DNA from 2 places in the Glutamicibacter sp. MCAF14 genome. Region 1 is predicted to be linked to the other one. Evidence: predicted binding sites of a transcription regulator. Region 1 holds the regulator's gene; the other holds the start of a gene.
The links. The regulator HspR, encoded in region 1, represses chaperone genes until heat shock. The targets are predictions, from matches to a motif close to AAGTTGAGTCNNNNNGACTCAACTT.
Positions count from the first base shown of each region.

Region 2: a site for HspR is predicted at 5,096-5,120, ahead of AB4Y71_RS12690 (ATP-dependent Clp protease ATP-binding subunit). Genes of this name have one in related genera too.

Region 1 covers NZ_JBFREO010000002.1:47,291-56,818, reverse strand. The annotation lists gene AB4Y71_RS02785 (TerC family protein) at 1-145, shown strand, start outside; gene AB4Y71_RS02780 (ribonuclease HI) at 312-1,307, opposite strand; gene AB4Y71_RS02775 (YccF domain-containing protein) at 1,394-1,804, opposite strand; gene trmB (tRNA (guanosine(46)-N7)-methyltransferase TrmB) at 1,932-2,789, shown strand; gene AB4Y71_RS02765 (GNAT family N-acetyltransferase) at 2,840-3,466, shown strand; gene AB4Y71_RS02760 (heat shock protein transcriptional repressor HspR) at 3,463-3,891, opposite strand; gene AB4Y71_RS02755 (DnaJ C-terminal domain-containing protein) at 4,005-4,979, opposite strand; gene AB4Y71_RS02750 (nucleotide exchange factor GrpE) at 5,064-5,645, opposite strand; gene dnaK (molecular chaperone DnaK) at 5,659-7,512, opposite strand; gene AB4Y71_RS02740 (PLD nuclease N-terminal domain-containing protein) at 7,686-7,994, shown strand; gene pulA (pullulanase-type alpha-1,6-glucosidase) at 8,172-9,528, opposite strand, start outside.
Region 2 covers NZ_JBFREO010000005.1:138,513-148,040, forward strand. The annotation lists gene AB4Y71_RS12665 (NAD(P)/FAD-dependent oxidoreductase) at 1-273, opposite strand, end outside; gene AB4Y71_RS12670 (hypothetical protein) at 578-1,783, shown strand; gene AB4Y71_RS12675 (malonic semialdehyde reductase) at 1,859-2,479, opposite strand; gene AB4Y71_RS12680 (sensor histidine kinase) at 2,832-4,016, opposite strand; gene AB4Y71_RS12685 (response regulator) at 4,333-5,007, shown strand; gene AB4Y71_RS12690 (ATP-dependent Clp protease ATP-binding subunit) at 5,138-7,696, shown strand; gene AB4Y71_RS12695 (hypothetical protein) at 7,868-8,158, shown strand; gene AB4Y71_RS12700 (hypothetical protein) at 8,237-8,365, shown strand; gene AB4Y71_RS12705 (VOC family protein) at 8,453-8,809, shown strand; gene AB4Y71_RS12710 (GNAT family N-acetyltransferase) at 8,839-9,258, shown strand; gene AB4Y71_RS12715 (hypothetical protein) at 9,318-9,528, shown strand, end outside.

The DNA of each region.
Region 1 (9,528 bases):
ACGTATCTACCGCGCTTTGGTGGAGGAAGAGGCGTATGTGAAAACCATGGAGAAGAAGTACCGCGACAAGGCCAAGGACGTGGATAAGATCCGCGAAGAGGTCAAGGAAGCCCACCGCCAGCACGACGAGTATCTCAAGAGCTGATTCGATTTCGAATTAGCAGCCAATGGCTGCCAACTCCCTCGAGAGCTGGCAGCCATTAGCGCTTTTGGCGTCATTGCCCTGACCAGGGCTGCTGCGCGAACTGGTTTCATTCCTGCAATTGAATCTGAAGCAGCTTTATTCGTTCCACCAACTCGGGCTCGGCGGACTACCCTGGATGCTTAGCCGCTACCCTTGCCATCCAAGCCAATTCATCGGCCACCTCGTTATAGATCAGGCCGGTGTGTCCCCGATGCCTGGTGATGGAGACTTTTGCCGAACAAGCATTCCATGCAGCTAAGAATTCCAAGCTTAAAGCTTCTTCGATGCCGCGATACCCATCAATGACTCGTCCGCTGGTAATCAGCTCCTCGATCACGCAATAGGCGTCTTCCGAATCCGTATGGATCACGGCACTGGCAGCTTGCGAGCCCTGCAAGTATTCCAATGCAAGGACGACAGCACGCAGCTCAAGAGCACCCATATGACCAGTAAACTCTCCGGCAAAAACCACGACATCGCCGCCGGCTGCCACCATCGCTATTGAGCCAACCCCGGCAGGATCCGAGGAAGCATCGACACCGATCACTACGCGTTTTGGGTGTCCGTAGCTCGTGGACCAATATTCGGGATGACATGCGAGCACCCGTGGCCTCACCGCTTCTAGGCTTCGGGCACCTCCCCTGCGAGCAGGGGCCTCTTGCAGCCGTTGGCGTTGCCGAGCCCGCTGTGTCAACGATAGTTTCGCGTCGCAGACTAGCCGTTCGATTTCGCGAGCGGCCCTGTTGATCTGGTTTAGCCCACGAGTCACGGCATAGCCAGAATCAGCAAAACGGCGAGCGATGTTGCAGTTGCGTTTAGGAACGCATATCCAGGTCTTTTCACGGTACTGCCCGAGGAGCTGTTCTAATTCGCGAAGCATAATTGGCAGCGGCCTCGGCTCCTCCGAGGCGCTCGCATGCGAGGTGAGAGTGCCATCATCACGGCTGTCTACAATTAGCCAGTAGACCATTAAGCCATCGCCAATAATTTCTGGCATCGTCCACGTGATAATCGAAGCGTGCATGGGCTTCGCGATCATCTCGGCATTGGGCACACGCGGAATTGTGGATTCAGGCAATGTCCGGCTCAGCAAGTCACCGGCAGATACGGTATTCAGGCTCATGCACATACGTTCTCAATGCACACCGACAAGATGGCTTTCGCGGCTGGTCGCTGATGCCGCTGTCCACGAGCCGTTCAGCGCAATAGCTACCGGCGGACGTCTCCGATGAAGTAGTCCGAAGGCACGATGACCTTGCCCAGAGGCATCAGCGATACCGGGATCATCTTCAGGTTTGCGATGCCCAGCGGAATGCCGATGATCGACACGAACATCGGGATCGCGGTCACCACGTGGCCGATGGCAATCCAGATGCCAGCAAAAATGATCCAGATGATATTGCCCAGCGTGGAGAACGCACCCACCGGGCCGTTGTCGACTACGGTCCGGCCAAAAGGCCACAGTGCATAGCCAGCAATGCGGAACGAGGCGATGCCGAAGGGAATGGTCACGATCAGCACGCAGCAGATGATGCCAGCCAATACGTAGCCAAGTGCCAGCCACAGGCCACCAAAGACCAGCCAAATAATGTTGAGAATACCGCGCACTAAATCAGTCATGTTTCCATTCTCCGTGATTTTCCTGCTTTGCTCCATCCGGGATCACCCCGATTCGCACCCCTAGGGTGTCCAATCCCCTACTGCCCGGCAAGCATCGGGGCTGGTTGCTCGGCTAGGATTAATCATCATGAGCGAATCGAGCGAGCAGCAGCGCCCAGAGCACGGCACTGCCCCTAGGAATCCAGACCTTTTCCGTGCCGAGCCGGTATCTTTCGTGCGCCGCGGCAATCGCCTGCAAGGCCGCCGCGCCAGCGCGTGGGAGCGCAATGCCGAGCAGTACGTCATCGAGCCTCCTCGCAAGATTGCCGACACCTCGGTAGCTGATGACTTCCAGCTCGATCCGGCCCAGGCTTTTGGCCGCACCGCGCCGCTGATCGTGGAGATCGGCACCGGTTTGGGCGAGTGCATCGCCAACGCCGCGAAGGATGATCCTGAGCGCAACTACCTGGCAGTTGAGGTCTACCGTCCGGGGCTGGCCCAGCTGATGCTGAAGGTCGAGTCCTTCGGCATCAGCAACGTCCGCGCCGTTCAGGCCAACGCTCCAGAAGTTCTGGACGTCATGCTTGATGAAAACAGCGCCGACGAGATCTGGATCTTCTTCTCCGACCCGTGGCACAAGCCGCGCCACCACAAGCGCCGTCTGATCAAGGCTTCGTTCTTGGACAAGGTCTCGCGCGTGCTCAAGCCAGGTGGAACCCTGCGTTTGGCCACGGACTGGTCCAACTACGCAGAGCAGATGCGTGAAGTGCTCAATGCCCACCCAGACTTCGAAAACCAGCATCCAGGGAATCTGGCCGGCGAAGGAAGCAACCTGACCAAGGTCCGCCGCGATGGCTTGGAAGGCTTCGACCCGGAGCCGGAATTCGTCGATGGGCAAGGTGGCTGGGCGCCGCGTTTCGAACGCCGCATTCTCACCAGCTTCGAGGGCAAGGCCTTGAAGGCCGGCCGCTTGGTCTTCGACCTGGCCTACACGCGCCTCGGCTAACCGCCGTAATGAAACCTTAGTCAGGGCCATGGAATTCTAGAATGGATTCCATGGCCCTTTCTGCTGCGCAAAATCTTCCCCATGCCCAAGCCTCGACGATGGAATATGCCGGGGTCCGCTTGGAACAGCTCTCTTTGGAGCATGCGCCGGATCTGGTGGCCCTTGCCGAGCAGGGGCAGTTGGATGACGCGTGGTTTGCCAGCACACCTACGGCCCAGGCAATGGCAGAAAATATTGAGCACCGTTTGGCTTTGCAGCAGGCCGGTAAAATGGCGCCCTTTGCCATTATTGATCTGGCTACCGGCAGAGCCGTAGGTGCCACGACGTATTTGAATATCGACGCGGCCAATCACCGCGTGGAAATCGGATCAACGTTCCTGGCCATATCCGCCCAGGGCACCGGGATCAATCCCGCAGCTAAATATCTGCTGCTGCAGCGGGCCTTCGAGCAGCTGGAGTGCTATTCGGTGGCGTTCTGCACGCATTGGCATAATGCCGCATCACGGGCGGCAATTACCCGGTTGGGTGCCAAGCAGGATGGCGTCTTGCGCAATCACAAATATGATCCGGTCACCGGCACCTTGCGCGATACCGTGCTCTTCTCGATACTCCCCCACGAATGGCCTGCCGTGCGCACCCAGTTGAACGCGCGCCTAGCGCGCCACGGCCGCATCTAGCGTCCGATGGCCCGGCGGGCGGCGAAGAATGTGTAAGACTGCTGGCGGCGTTCGGGCCTCATGCCCCGAGCCAGCGAAACCACGTCTCCGCCAGAGGTTCCGGCGGCGAAAATGCGCGATTGGCCCTGGCGTACTGCGCTGAGTTCCTGGCGCAGTCCATTGACTTCGGATTGCAGGAACGCAACTTGGTCCTGCAGATCCAGGATCCGCTTGATGCCTTCCAGCGAGACGCCTTCCTTGCTCAGCGACTGCACTTGGCGCAACAGCGATACGTCGCGCTGCGAGTAGCGGCGTTGCTTGCCGCTTTGGCGGCTCGGCGAGACCAAGCCGATGCGGTCATACTGGCGCAGCGTCTGCGGATGCATGTCTGCAAGTTGAGCGGCGACGGAAATGACGAAGACAGGTCGCAGGTACTCCCCGTTCACGTTGCTTCTACCACCTTTCTGCAAGGAGCCCGGGTTCGGGCCCTTTTGTTTGTGAGTCCATCTTCCCCGCCCAGCCAATTCGATGGCCAGGCAGGGAAAACAGCCTATTGAGCCTAGAGCTTGGCCTTGGCGGCCAAGTCCACTCGTGGATCCTCGCCCTCGGTGGCTGCGGCGAATTCCTCTACGGCCTTCTTTGCAGCATCCGACAGGTTCTGCGGGATCGCGACGTCCAAGACGATCAGCAGATCGCCGGCGGCCTTGGAAGTTTTCACTCCGCGGCCTTTCAAGCGCAAGGTTCGTCCGGAGTTGGATCCGGCTGGCACCTTCACCGCGACGGATTCCCCATCCAAGGTCGGCACATGGATCTTCGCTCCGAGTACCGCCTCGTCGAAGGTCACCGGCACGTGGATGCGGATGTTGTTCTCTTCGCGCTTGAAGAACGGGTGCTCAGTGACTTTGACCTTGACCAGCAGGTCACCGTTGCCGGCAGCCCCGGGCTGGCCCTTGCCGCGCACGCGCACCGACTGGCCGTCCTTGATGCCCGCAGGAATGCGCACGTCAATGACTTCGCCGTGCTGCTCGCGCAGGCCGATAGTGGTGCCCTTGATGGATCCGGCAAAGGAAATCGTGGTGCTGGCCGTGCGGTCAGCACCCTTGCGCGGTGGGGCGCTCTGTCCGAAGCCGCCACCGCCAAAGCCGCCGCCCCCGCCGAACAGGTCGGAGAAGTCCGGCTGTCCGCTGCGGCCCCGCGGGCCGCCTCCCCCGCCTCCGAAGAGGTTGGAGAAGATGTCCTCGAAACCGGCCTGTCCTCCCGGGGCACCGCCTGGTCCCCCGGCCGAGAAGCGAGCTCCGCCGCCCATGGCGCGGATTGCGTCGTACTGCTCGCGTTCTTCCTTATCCGAAAGCACCGAGTTGGCTTCCGAGATGTCCTTGAATTTCTTTTCAGCGGCCGCATCACCCTGATTGGTGTCGGGGTGGTACTTGCGCGCAAGCTTGCGGTACGCCTTCTTGATGTCCGCCTCACTGGCGTCCTTGGAGACGCCCAGAATGGCGTAAAAGTCTTTTTCGATCCAGTCCTGACTTGCCATCAGGGCCCCATCCTTTCAATGCCAATTCGAAACTGCCCACTGACGAAGTATCGGCAGTGGGCAGTTTCAATTGATTATTCGTGGCTATTCGCCGGTTGCTACCAGCACCTGGGCCGCACGCAGGATGGTGGTTCCCTTGCGGTAACCGGTGCGAAGCACCTGTCCCACGTGGTCAGCTGGAATCTCCGGAACAGCCTGGCGAAGCAGCGCTTCGTGGACGTTCGGGTCGAATTCGACGCCGGCCTCGTTGATGCGCTCCAAGCCATGCTGAGCCAGCACGGAGTCAAGCTTGTTGGCGATCGATGCGAACGGGCCATCGGTGAGGTCACCGTGGGCTCGGGCTGCATCGATGTCATCAAGTACCGGAAGCAGGGTGTTGAGCACGGACTGCACGGCGTTTTCACGCGCTACAGCTCGGTCGCGCTCCACACGCTTGCGGTAGTTGACGTATTCGGCCTGCAGACGCAGCAAGTCGTTGCGCAGTTCGGTTTCCACCGCACCGGCCTCTACTGGCTGCTCTGCTTCGGCGTCAGCGCCAGCAGCAGCTTCGTTCAGGATCGCCTCGGCCTGACCCAGGGCGTCAGCGGTTGGCTGCTCGTTAGCTGCCTCTGGCTGGTTCTCCGACTGCTCGTCGAAGTTCTCGTGCTGGTCCTGTGCCTCGGACATATTCCCTAACTCCCTACTTCTTGTCAGCTTCGTCTTCGTCGATTACCTCGGCGTCGACGATATCTTCATCAGCATTTGGAGCCTGCTCGCCCTCAGGTGCAGCAGCGCCCTCAGCCTGGGTGTTGGCGTAGATTGCCTCGCCCAGCTTGGTCTGCGAAGCCTGCAGCTTCTCGAACGCGGCCTTGACCTCGTCGTCGTTGTCCTGCTTCTCAAGGGCAGCCTTCAGTGCGTCGACGTCGGCCTGAACCTCGGTCTTGACCTCTTCTGGCAGCTTGTCTTCGTTGTCCTTGATCAGCTTGTCCACCGAGTAGGCTGCCTGCTCGGCAGCGTTGCGGGTCTCAGCAGCTTCGCGGCGTGCCTTGTCCTCTTCGGCGTGTGCTTCAGCTTCCTGAACCATGCGCTCGATGTCTTCCTTGGACAGCGAGGAGCCACCAGTGATGGTCATCGACTGCTCGGTGCCGGTGCCCTTGTCCTTAGCGGATACGTGCACGATACCGTTGGCGTCGATGTCGAAGGTGACCTCGACCTGTGGGATGCCGCGAGGAGCCGGTGCGATACCGGTCAGCTCGAAGGTACCCAGAGCCTTGTTGTCACGGGTGAACTCGCGCTCGCCCTGGAAGACCTGGATGGAAACTGAAGGCTGGTTGTCTTCAGCGGTGGTGAAGGTTTCCGAACGCTTGGTCGGGATCGCGGTGTTGCGCTCGATCAGCTTGGTCATCACGCCGCCCTTGGTTTCAATACCCAGGGACAGTGGGGTGACGTCGATGAGCAGAACGTCCTTGCGCTCGCCCTTCAGTACACCTGCCTGCAGTGCTGCGCCAACAGCTACAACCTCATCAGGGTTCACACCCTTGTTGGCTTCCTTGCCGGCCAGGTCCTTGACCAGTTCGGCAACGGCTGGCATACGGGTGGAACCACCAACGAGGATCACGTGGGCGATGTCCGAAACCTTGACGCCTGCTTCTGCAATAACGTCGTTGAATGGCTTGCGGGTGCGCTCCAGCAGGTCCTTGGTCAGGTCCTGGAACTTGGCACGCGAGAGGTGCTCGTCCAGGTGCACTGGGCCTTCCGGGGTCACCGAAAGGTACTGCAGGGAGATGTTGGTGCTGGTAGCCGAGGACAGTTCCTTCTTGGCCTGCTCAGCGGATTCCTTCAGGCGCTGCAGGGCAATCTTGTCCTTGGACAGGTCTGCGCCCTTGGCCTTGGCCTGAGCCAGCAGCCAATCTACGATGCGCTGATCCCAGTCGTCGCCGCCCAGGCGGTTGTCGCCTGCGGTGGAACGGACCTGGATGGTGGAGAAGCCGTCATCGTCCTTGCCAACTTCCAGCAGGGAAACGTCGAAGGTACCGCCGCCGAGGTCGAAGACCAAGATGAGTTCGTCTTCGTTGCCCTTTTCCAGGCCGTAAGCCAGTGCAGCTGCGGTTGGCTCGTTGACGATGCGCAGCACGTTCAGGCCAGCGATCTCGCCGGCTTCCTTGGTAGCCTGGCGCTCAGCGTCGTTGAAGTAAGCAGGAACGGTGATCACAGCGTCGGTGACCTTTTCGCCCAAGTACGACTCAGCGTCGTTCTTCAGCTTCATCAGGGTACGAGCCGAGATTTCCTGTGCGGTGTACTTCTTGTCATCGATGTCGATGGACCAGTCGGTACCCATGTGGCGCTTGACCGAAGCGATGGTGCGGTCAATGTTGTTTACTGCCTGGCGCTTGGCGATATCGCCAACCAGGACTTCGCCGCTCTTCGAGAAAGCAACGATGGACGGGGTAGTGCGGTTGCCTTCCGCGTTTGCGATAACGGTTGGCTCACCACCTTCGAGCACGGAAACTACGGAGTTGGTGGTTCCTAGGTCGATACCTACGGCACGCGACATAATGGCTCTCCTTTGCCTTGGTTGAAAGTACTAACGCTGAGGATTTTTATCCTGATTGAGCGTTCTGGACTCAAGTTTACTCAGCCGCTTTCGACTGTCAAATTAACTTGAGCCAACCTCACTCAACTTTGCGTTCTGTCTTCTTCAACGAACAAAGGGCAAGAATGATTCCCATGCCGAAAAATAATTTTCAGACACAGGACACCCAAGGCATTCAAGGACAATCCACCCTGCGCTCCCGGCGCCTCAACCTACCGAAAAAACGGTCCTTCCGGGAGTTGGATCGCCGCACCCAGGTTGCTGTCATCCTCGCTGGAATTATCGAGCTGACTTTGATGTTTGCAGCCTTGCGCGATCTTCGTCGACGCCCCGTTCAGCTGGCGAGAGGGCCAAAACCACTGTGGGCCGTGGTCAGTTGCCTCAACGTACTAGGAAGCATTTCCTACTTTGTCTTTGGGCGTCGCAAAGACCCTCAAAACTGATTTACAGACACAATGGAACAACCCGCTCTCGTGATGACGAGAGCGGGTTGTTCGCTGTCAGCGTGGACGCTTCGGCAATGAAAAACTCGATTGCCACACTGGCTAGATCAGTTCATCTACCAACAATGGTCCTGCGAATAATCCCTACAGATGGTCCAGTAGGAATGCTCCGTTCTACTACTTAGCCGAGCCCTGAGGTTCCACTAGGACTGCCGCGGTGCGCGCCGGAATAGTCAGTTCACCGGTGGCACTGTCGAACGAAGTTGACTTCACCCGGTCATCACTGCCTTTCGCAAGAGACTTGGCAAGCGAGTAGTCGTGACCTACCAGCTCCTCAAGCTTTTGCGTGCTCTCCTTCGGCGAGGCATTGAAGAGGACTAAGGCACCGTCATGCTTGCGATCGACATCCTTACCCACCGTGTCGTCAATGCGCATCACGATAATTCCCGGTTCAGCCTCAGACCCACCCAGCGGGAAGCTCACCTTTTGCCCAATGAGATCAGCTGAGCCCAATCGCAAGAGTCCAACTTCCTTGCGGGTCTGCAACAAGTCCAAGGCTGCCCCTTCAGCATCAGCCATGGCCTTGGCATCCGGCTTGAGCGCAGGGTCTTCTAATAGTGGAGCCATCAGATCCCACTTCTCCCCGTTATCTGCCTCGGGCGGAAGACCCGAGCCAAAAGTATTTTCCACTCCGGAGAAGTCGATGCGGTTGAACCAGTCCCCCGAGTTATAGGAATTTCGGTCCAAAGACTTTGAACGCAATAACTCGGTTCCGGCATGCCAGAACGGAACAGCTTGTGAATACATCACGGTTGCTTGCGAGAGAGTATTCATCCGCACCCGATCCTCCATGGAAGTATCTCGTGGCAACTTGAGCACAGTGAGGTCGTAGAGCGTTTCATTATCGTGCGCGTCAACATAGTTGATCACTTCTCCCGGCTGCGAAGCATAGCCTGCTTTCGCTCCGCGGTAATCCAATTCATCACCGCGGTGCACACTGCCATCCGAAGCGAGGAATTCGAAGTCTGCGAGATTGCCAGCCAAGCCGAGCTTCACTAGGTCGGTTTCGTGGCCGAGATCTTTCAACGCTTCCTCGGTGCTCCCATTGACCTTATTACCGTTGGGATCCGTTCCCAAGCCAGTACCAAAGCCCTGACGGAATGTTGAGGATGAATCAACAGGACTGCCACCATGAACGGCATCGCGCAGTCGGTCGTTAAAGGTCCCGATGCCGGTACCGTTCATTTGCCCCTGAGTCGCTTGATAGAAGCGAGCATTGTCCGCCACCTCACCAAAGTTCCATCCTTCGCCATAGAGGTAAATGGACTTGCCGTCCACTCCGTCACGTCCCGGCTTCAGTTCATCTAATGCACTGCGTACCGCTTCCATGGTTTCTCGTGAGTGGTGGCCCATGAGGTCAAAACGGAATCCATCAACCTTATAGTCCTTGGCCCACACCACCAGGGCATCAACCATCAGTTTCTGCGCCGCAGCGTGTTCCGTGGCCAGGTTCTGACAGCAGGTCGAGGTTTCC
Region 2 (9,528 bases), on a different contig from region 1:
CAGCGGGATGTAGAGCGGAGATGCCGGGTCAAGCATCATCTTCAGGCCGTTCTTGAAAATTGCAGGCTCTGCGATAGGCAAAGTCAATGCCGGCGTCAGCCAGCCAGCATTGCCCCATGAAGAGCCGGCAGCTACACCACCACGGTCCACGACGGTGACTTTAATACCAGCTTCCTGCAGGTACCAAGCGGTTGACAAGCCAACAAAGCCAGCACCAACAACAACGACATGATCTGGCACGGTTACTCCAGCCACAATCCAACCTCCAAGCATTTTGACGGCCTCTCCACACGAGCCCGTATGTGATCACTGTCGCGCGATCTGCGTCGAAAATCAACGCGTTCTGATGATTCCACGGTGAGCGCCACCACACCACCGGAACTTTCGTGTTTTCTGCAGAAAATATCCAATCCCACCGAACTTCCAACAGATACTTTGAGATACATGGGAACTTTCCCCATAGGTGGCGTCACTATTCTTGGAAGCTATCAACCCGATATGCGCGTCCTGCGTAAACTGGAAGGAAGCAAATTGCCAAACCCAGCGATCAGTCATTCTAAGGAACTGCCTCACTCATATGGCCTCACGTAAACCAGCCAAGAAGAAGCCAGCCCAGGGCCACCCAGCCCGCCGTTCAGGCGCCAGTAACGTGCCCTTCGAATCCGAAGTACGCCAAGCTCTTCAGCCTTTCAAGTCCTCGCTTTTCCGCCATTTCCACGAAGAAGGACAAGCAGCCAGCGAGACCCGCGCAGCACTTGAGGGACTGACTACTTTGCTGACGGTACATGCCCAGCTGCGCAAGAGCGTTGACGTCAAAACCTTGGACCCCAGCATTTTGGGCGAACAGCTTGGCCACCTGACTTCACTGGGTAAAGAGGTTTCGGAAGCCAGCGCCGCGATCCTCAAGCATTACTTGACTTTCCTGGGGACCACCGCCAATTTCGGCGGCAGCGTAGATGACTTCAAGCAGACCTTCGAATTCCTCTCGCGTATGGCCGGAGATTCACCCATCGTCGCGCCGTACCTCGAAGATGAAGAGGCCAATGGCATCTTGGAATCGATGCCATTCGTTTTCGCCGCTCGCGAATTGATCAGCTGGGTTGGCGACGGAAAGCCAACTACCCCGGCTGGCGTTCTGACCGGCGCAACGTTGCAAGACGCTGCCGGCGCACTCGGACTATTCGTCAAGGTGGATGAATCCGCGGAGGTTCCACAGGAATCTGAGTGGGAGCCAGAAGACGGTACCGTTGTTCCTTCCTTGGCAGATATCCCCCGTCTCTCGGCTTACTGGGATGCGCTGATTGGCACGGCCATGCTGCGCTACCAAGCACCGAATGCGACCCCAACCGAGTCGCTCAGTGATGCCTTGCTGGCTTCCAGCGGCCAAGGAGCACGCTTGGTCAAGGAATTGATCGCGGAGGTTCTCTACTCGCACATTCTGATTAATACTCTTCAGAAGCCAGGCAAGGCACAGATTGCCGAGATGGTTGCCGGGGTATTGAGCAATGCAGCATCTTCGACTCCTCCACGTACCGAGTTTGCACTGCAGGTTCCTAGCGAGGATGATCTGCCCGCAGAACAGCATCACCTGATTGCCGGTCTTGAAGAGGTGGTCCCTCAGGTTGAATCACTGCTACGCGTCTTTGAACGCGAAGGCCTTGTCGAGATCAACGAAGAAATCACCGTCCCGGTCGCACTGCGCTCCTCGCTGGAGCGTGCGCTGACCAAGGTTTCGGATCACGTCCTGAACGATTCCCAGCAAGACAGCGACTCCGACGCTTAACGCTTAACGCTTCAAAAACGCCATGAGCGCGAGAACTATTAAAGTTATCGCGCTCATGGCGTTTTTGCTGATGGATTAGACGCTGCGTGTGGCCAAAGATGCATCGTGCCGTGGCAGGCGATCATGCCACGCGTTCTCCCCTGGCTTGCCAACATTCACGATCAAGAATGATTTGTGGTTGTTCTCAGCATTAATCGCTGCGTCAACGACGGTGCTGTCGAAGCCACCCATCGGGCCAGCTGCCAGACCGGCGGCACGCACACCCATGATGAAGTACCCCGCCTGCAGCCACGCGTTATTGTTGCCAACAGCGGTGCGCATTGCGAGGTCCTGGAACATTTCCTTGCGTTCCGGTGCATGAGGGAAGAAATTCTCGAACTCTTCATGCCATTCGGTGTCGAAAGACAGAACGGCCAGAGCCGGGGCCGAAAGAGCCTTCTCAGCGTTGCGGCCGGCCATGGATCCTGCGATGGCCTGACGCGCCTGCTCACTCTTAATCCAGGTGATGCGCAACGGCTGGTTATTCATCATCGTCGGACCCATCTTCGTTGCTTCGTAGATGGCATCGAGCACTTCGTCAGAAACCGGTTCATCGCTGAATGAGTTCGCACTACGAGCATCGAAGAACAGCTGGTCCGCAGCATCCTGAGAAATTGTCAACGACTCATAGTGATTAGTTTCTACCTGGATGCTCATGCTCGCTCGCTTTCAAGACGGGAAATTCTCTCTCTAGGCTCAACGCCTCGCCATTCAAGCTCATTCCGACCCCAGGCGAGAGACAGCTCTCAGTAGAGTCAGTGGAAGTTAAGATATAAAAGGTACGTTGCATTGCTGACGGACAACGGCGTGCGATGGGGGCACAGCGCCGATGAAAGATCAGTCCGTTCTCATAATGCAACGTACCTTTTAATCACCTTTGGGATCCTTCGTGATGCCACTCGCAAAACACCACCAAGTACCTTCCTTGGTGATCGGTCTTCACCGATACATGTCTAACTTATCCTGTCCTGCGAAAATCCGAAATCATACTTTAGTAGGAGGGCAAGGGCTAGAACGGGATGCTTGCCCGCAGCTTCCAAATCCCATCTTCGGCGTTAGTTGCAAACTTTCCACCAAACGCACTCATCCTGTCGCCCATGCCAATCAGGCCCGTGCCGCCACTTGGAAGGTCACCGGACTTCTTCCTTGAATTCCCCATCTGATTAGTAATTTCAAGAACTGCTTCCGAGCCGCTGACCATGAGATTGAAAGTACAAACCCCGCCAGGCAGACCATGCTTTATCACATTCGTTGTACCTTCTTGCATAACTCGATAAATCGCGGTCTGCGCAGAACGAGGCAAGTCAGAAATTTTTTCGTCCGTGGCGGAGGTCACCTTGAAATTAGCATCTCTAAGACGCTGGACGAACAGTTCAGCCCCTTGCAGTGCATAAACAGTCGTGGCGGCTGGTTTATCAACATTCTGCGTCAGGGAGTCCGCCATGGTCCCGTCAGCACGAAGGACATTGAGCATCAGGCGGAGGTCATGCAAGGTCTCGGTACTCAACTTGGCGATGACATCGAGGGCTTCAAGGGCCTTTTGGCCGTCATTAGCGAATTTCGCAGCTTTCGACTGCATGGCCACAACAGTAATGTCATGCGCGACGATATCGTGCAGGTCCCGTGCGATATTCTTGCGCTCCCGGTCGACTGCAAGGCGCGTCTGCTCCCTGACTGCTTGCATTTGATGCACGGCAACAGCATTCTTCTCGCGCAGCAAGTAAATATTCCTCGTGAGGAAAAAAGCCAACGCCGTCAACGGGGCAAGCGCCACGAGCAAGACCGCATCTTGCCCTGACTGGATACCGAATTGCACCATCCAGGCTGCAGACAAGGTCAGAAACAGGGCTCTAACGCTTATTGCCTTTGCTGTTGCCGCCAGGGACGAAAACATCATGAACGAAACGAAGGTCCAGAAGAACAGGGAACTGTCGGTGAGGAAGAAATAGGCAACAGCCACAAACAATCCGATGGACACGGCTGGCCATCGCAGGCCCAGCGCAAGAATCACGCAGAGTCCCAGCCCAAGCAGCGCGCCTCGAACCGAGACATCGGACGAACCGCCGAATCCCTCTTCCAAGAGGGTCACGAACTCACTACTGGAAACAGCAACCAGAACAGCAATACCTGACCAAACGATGACACCCCGACCAGCTAAGAGCTTGGTCAGGGTGCCATTCAATCGTCCATTCATATGCCGAATAATCCCCCGGCGCGGATGATCAAGTCAAATACACTGCTTTACGGGCAGCCGATACCATAGCGATTGCAGAACCATTCCGAGAAAGCAGATCCAAAACCAGCCGGCGTCGCCACGGCGCCGCTGCTCTGAGCGGATGAGGTCGCAGCAGATGCAGGAGCTGCCACAGCGGTCAATGGTGCCAGTACTAATGCGGCTACTGCCAGCATTTTCAAACCCTTCATAACAAACCCCAGTTCAGATCAACTTATATACTTTCAGGTGAGCGGGCCGATTGTTGGCCTACAAGGCATCGAAACAAAGGAATCAGATGGAAAAAATAAAGGTCCTTATTGTCGATGATGAACCTCTAATTCGGCACGCGTTGGGGACAATCCTAGCAACAGCTCACGGAATTGCAATGGTTAATTCTGTAGAAAATGGCCAGGCCGCAGTCGACTATTGCAAGGACAATCATGTGGACGTTGTTCTCATGGATTTGCAGATGCCAATCATGGACGGAGTTAGTGCAACCAAGATAATCAAATCCGCACAAGACAGCCCGTCGGTTCTTGCTATTACTGCTTTTTCTTCTGATGAATATTTGGTCCCGGTATTAACCGCGGGAGCCAGTGGATATCTGGTGAAGGACTCTGAACCAGACGAAATTATTCGTGCTATCCATGCCGTCCACCAGGGAACCGCGGCCATTTCGCCGTCAGTCTCTTCCGATTTAATTTCTGCTGTTCGTGAAGCGTATCGGGATAATTCTGGAGATATTCAGGAACTCGTATACGACTTGGGAATCACTAATCGTGAATTTGAGATTCTAAAGCTACTAGCCAAGGGGCTTAATAACCCGGAGATTTCCAAAACGTTGGCCATTTCAGAGACAACGGTTAAAACGCATATGGCGAAGATCTTCGTAAAGCTGGATGTTCGCGACCGAGTCCAAGCACTGGTCGCAGCTACGCGCATGGGACTTATTGAAATCCCAAGAGACTAGCCATCGAATCCCACCCCACCGTGTGAAGTCAGCCTCTTCCACACATCAGCGCGCATGATGCGGGAATAATTGCGCGCCATATGCGTTGAACATGAGCATAAACCGCTCAAGTTTCTACAAGGAGGCTCACTTGCCAGCATTTTTCGGCGCACCGTCAGATGGCTCGTTCGAGGAATTCCTCTCTCGGTTCCTATCTACTCGGGCCCAGGCAGCACGTCCCATCGACATTACCCGCCTGCTTTCGGCTCGAACCCACGAAGCCGTAGCCACCGCGGCCGCAATCTCCCATGAGCACGGCCATGACGAGATTGATTCCCTGCACCTGCTCATGGCACTGTTGCGCACCGAACCAATCGGCGAACACCTCGGTGCCATGGGCGTGGACATCGATGCTCTGGGCGCAGATGCCATCGCGCGCATGCCCAAGTCCCAGGAAAAGGCCGAGAAGCCAACCCGCCTTTCCTCTGCTGCCCAGCGCAGCCTCTTCGACGCATACCAAGTGGCACGAAACTACGGCTCGACCTACATCGACCCGGATCACCTCTTCCTTGCGTTTGTCTTCAACCCGGAGTCACCGGTCAGACAGTTGCTCGCGCAACACGGAATTACCGGCCAGTCCCTGCAGCAAGCTGCCATGGAGCAGGCGCAGCGGGCCCAAAATGGCGGGCAGGAACAGGGCTCGGAGGAGTCAGATGTTTCCATGCTCGAACGCTACGGAACTGATTTGACCGCGCTTGCCGCTGATGGGCAGATCGATCCGGTCATCGGCCGTGACGACGAGCTGGATCAGGTTGTCGAAATCCTGGCCCGCCGCACCAAGAACAATCCGGTACTGATCGGCGAGGCCGGCGTAGGCAAGACAGCCATCGCCGAAGGCCTGGCCCGCGCCATCGTGGATGACCAGGTCCCGGAACAGATCCGCGGATCCCGCCTGATCTCCATCGACCTCCCGGGCATGCTGGCCGGAACCCGCTACCGCGGTGACTTTGAACAGCGCCTGACCGGGCTGCTGGAGGAAATCGCAGACGCAGAGGGCCAAGTCCTGGTGTTCATCGACGAAATGCACCTGCTAGTTGGCGCCGGCTCCGGAGAATCCGGAAATATGGATGCCGCTAACATCCTCAAGCCGCGCTTGGCTCGTGGAGAGCTGCACCTGATCGGCGCCACCACGCTGGATGAATTCCGCAAGGTGGAGAAGGACAGCGCTCTGGCCCGCCGCTTCGGCAAGGTCACCGTTGCCGAACCGTCCGAGGAAGTCAGCTTGGCCATCTTGGAAGGCCTGCGCGAATCCTACGAAGACCACCACCAGGTGCAGTACACCCCTGCGGCTCTGAAGGCCGCCGTGGCGCTCTCGGCCCGATACCTCACCGACCGCCAGCTGCCCGACAAGGCGATCGACCTGATCGACATTGCTGGTGCACGGCGCTCGATTGCCGCTGGCGATACCGAAGACGTGCAGTCCCTGCGCGCGGAGCTGGTGGATGCTGAACGCGAGAAGTCCCGGGCCATCGGGGAAGAACGCTATGAGGATGCCAGCGCCTGGCGCGACCACATCACCGAGCTGACCGCACGGATCACGGCCGCCGAGGAAGCCGGCGACGCGGGAATCACCCGCGTGGTGGATGAAGCCCAGATCTCTGAGGTCATCTCCCGCTCCACCGGCATCCCGACCTCGCGGATCACCGGTGATGACAAGACCCGGCTGGCTTCGCTGGAAGAGTCCTTGCATACCTCGGTGATCGGCCAGAAGGATGCAGTGTCTGCCGTGGCCCGCGCGGTACGCCGCAACCGCACCGGCATGTCCCCTACCGGCCGTCCGATCGGCTCGTTCCTCTTCCTGGGCCCCACCGGTGTCGGCAAGACCGAGCTGGCCAAGGCCCTGGCCACCAACCTGTTCGGTTCAGCCGACTCGCTGCTTCGCGTCGACATGAGCGAATACGGAGAAAAGCACACGGTCGCACGCCTGATCGGTGCCCCTCCGGGATACATCGGCCACGATGAGCCCGGCCAGCTGACCGAGAAGGTTCGCCGCAACCCGTACTCGGTGATCCTGCTTGATGAAATCGAGAAGGCGCACCCGGATGTCTTCAACGTGCTGCTGCAGGTACTCGATGACGGCCGGTTAACCGACTCGGCCGGACGAACCGTGGACTTCTCCAACACGCTGATTCTGATGACCAGTAACCTCGGCGGCGAATATTTGGCGAATAAGGCCGGAAACTTCGGTTTCACCTCCGCCAATGCCACTAGCGAGGCCGACGAGGTCCGCGCCAAGGTCATGGGCAAGGTACGCGAGTTCATGCGTCCCGAGTTCCTGAACCGTTTGGATGAGGTACTGCTCTTCTCCAAGCTCTCGCAGTCCGAGATTAGCCAGATCGTCAAATTGGTCATCGCTGAAACCGAGGCCCGGTTGAATGATCAGGAACTGCAGCTGGAAATCAGCGACGCTGCCGTGCAGTTCCTGGCCAGCGAAGGATACGATCCCGAGTTCGGTGCCCGCCCGCTGCGCCGTTTGGTGCAGCGCAAGGTGCAAGATGCCATCGCCGATCTGCTGATCGATGATTCGCTGGCTGCCGGCGACACCGTTTTGGTGGACTACGCCGCTAACAAGCTGAGCGTGCAGAAGAAGGCCGAAATGCCGACTCCGCCTGCGCACAGCGAGCAGGTGCCGAGCTACTTCGGCAACTGATCCAGAAGAACTGGGAAACGGGCTTGCCCGGCTTGGACTGCCGTCCGGGCCGGGCAAGCCCGTTTTTTGCACCTATTGAGCCTCCGGCGAGCGCGATGGTAGGTTGTTGCCATGTTCCGTTCATAGCGCTTCTTGCTTTCCCTTTTTCGAAGAACCATGAACGGAATTGCCATGCCTTCAGACCTTTTGCAGGCTCACCTGCAGCACACTGCCATCTCCTCCCCCGAGTGCTCCTACGCCCAGCTTCTCCCGCTGGATTCTGCCCGCGCACTGGATCTGGCGGACGCCTACTTCACCGCTTATCCGCCCGGTATGGCCGCAGCTTCACGTGCCGAGGCACGCGAAGAAATGGCATCCACTTTCACCCAGGAATACGGCAAGGTCCTGGAAAACGCATCATTCATGGCCGTGCGAAAAGGGAAAGCGGTAGGCGCAATCATGGCGGTTACTGAATCAATCTGAGAGGAACAGCTCTCCGGCCCGTTCATCATCGATCTGTTTACCGCACCTGCGCACCAGGGCCATCAGCTGGGCCGGTCGTTGATCTCCGCTGCGATGCTCGCCTGCAAAGAGCAGGGTGCGCGTACGCTGAGCCTGCGCGTCGGTGAGGGGACCTCGCCCGCGGCCCACCGCCTCTATGCACAGGCCGGCTTCCTCCCGATTCCCTAGGTTCGCCTCGTGATCCGTCCATCCCTGTCGGCCGCATTTTGCCGGTGACCTCTAGCTAAGCCTGAGAACTCCCGGTAGCTTTGGTGCATGGCTCAAATCGGCATGATTACCCTCGATACAGTTGACGAGCAATCCGCGGCCGCATGGTGGCGCGCGGTGCTGGGCGGAAAGTACGCGGGACAGTACCCGGGGTTCACCATGATCCGCGTTCCCGGATTCAGCGCGATGCTGGGTTTCCAGAAGGTGCCGGAAGTGACCGCAGGAAAGAATCGGGTCCATCTGGATTTGTCGGCCACCAGCGATCGTGCCCGGGAAGTCGAGATCTTCGTCAAGGCCGGTGCCACCCGGCTCGAAGAGCACTGCGATGATCCAGACTTCGGGTGGAGCGTGCTGCGCGATCCCTACGGTATTGTCTTCTGCATTTCCGACCCGCATAATCAATAGCCCTCACTTGTTTTGCAAAAGGAACGCATTTGGAACTGTCCACCACCAAGCTCCCGCCTGGAGAACAGATCCTTTCGCTGTATGACTCCGTTGGATGGAGCGCGTACACCGATGATCCAGAAGTACTGATCCAGGCATTGGCGAACTCCACCTTCGCCGTTTACGCCTACGACCAACAGCAACAGCTCGCTGGGCTGATCCGCGTCATCTCTGATAACGCAACCATCTGCTACGTTCAGGACATCTTGGTCTGCCCCTCCGCACAGCGCAGCGGGATCGGCCGTGCCCTGTTCGAGGCCGTGCTGCAAAAATTCCAGCACGTGCGCCAGCTGGTGCTGATCACCGATGACATGCCGCAGCAGCGGGCTTTCTACGAGTCGATGGGGCTGACCGAAGGAGCAGAATTCGAGCATGGCGTGATCCGGGTCTTCGCCAGATTCGCGCAGTAGCCCCAAACCGTCACTTCACTTGTATAGACTGGCCGTTCATGACAAGTTAGGGAGTTCTCTTGCGCGTTCGGTCGGTCCTTGCCATCTGTGCACTTACTGTGTTCCTTGCCGGCTGTTCCGCAGCCGGATCTTCGCACGAGCCATCCACGCCGACGCCCACCAAATCCATCAGTGCGGCAGCTGTCTCCTCCACGCTGGCTGAAGAAGCTGCGACCCCTGCCGCGCCGGAGAGCTCCCCAGTTGCTGCCTCGCCGAGTTCCGGCCAAGCAT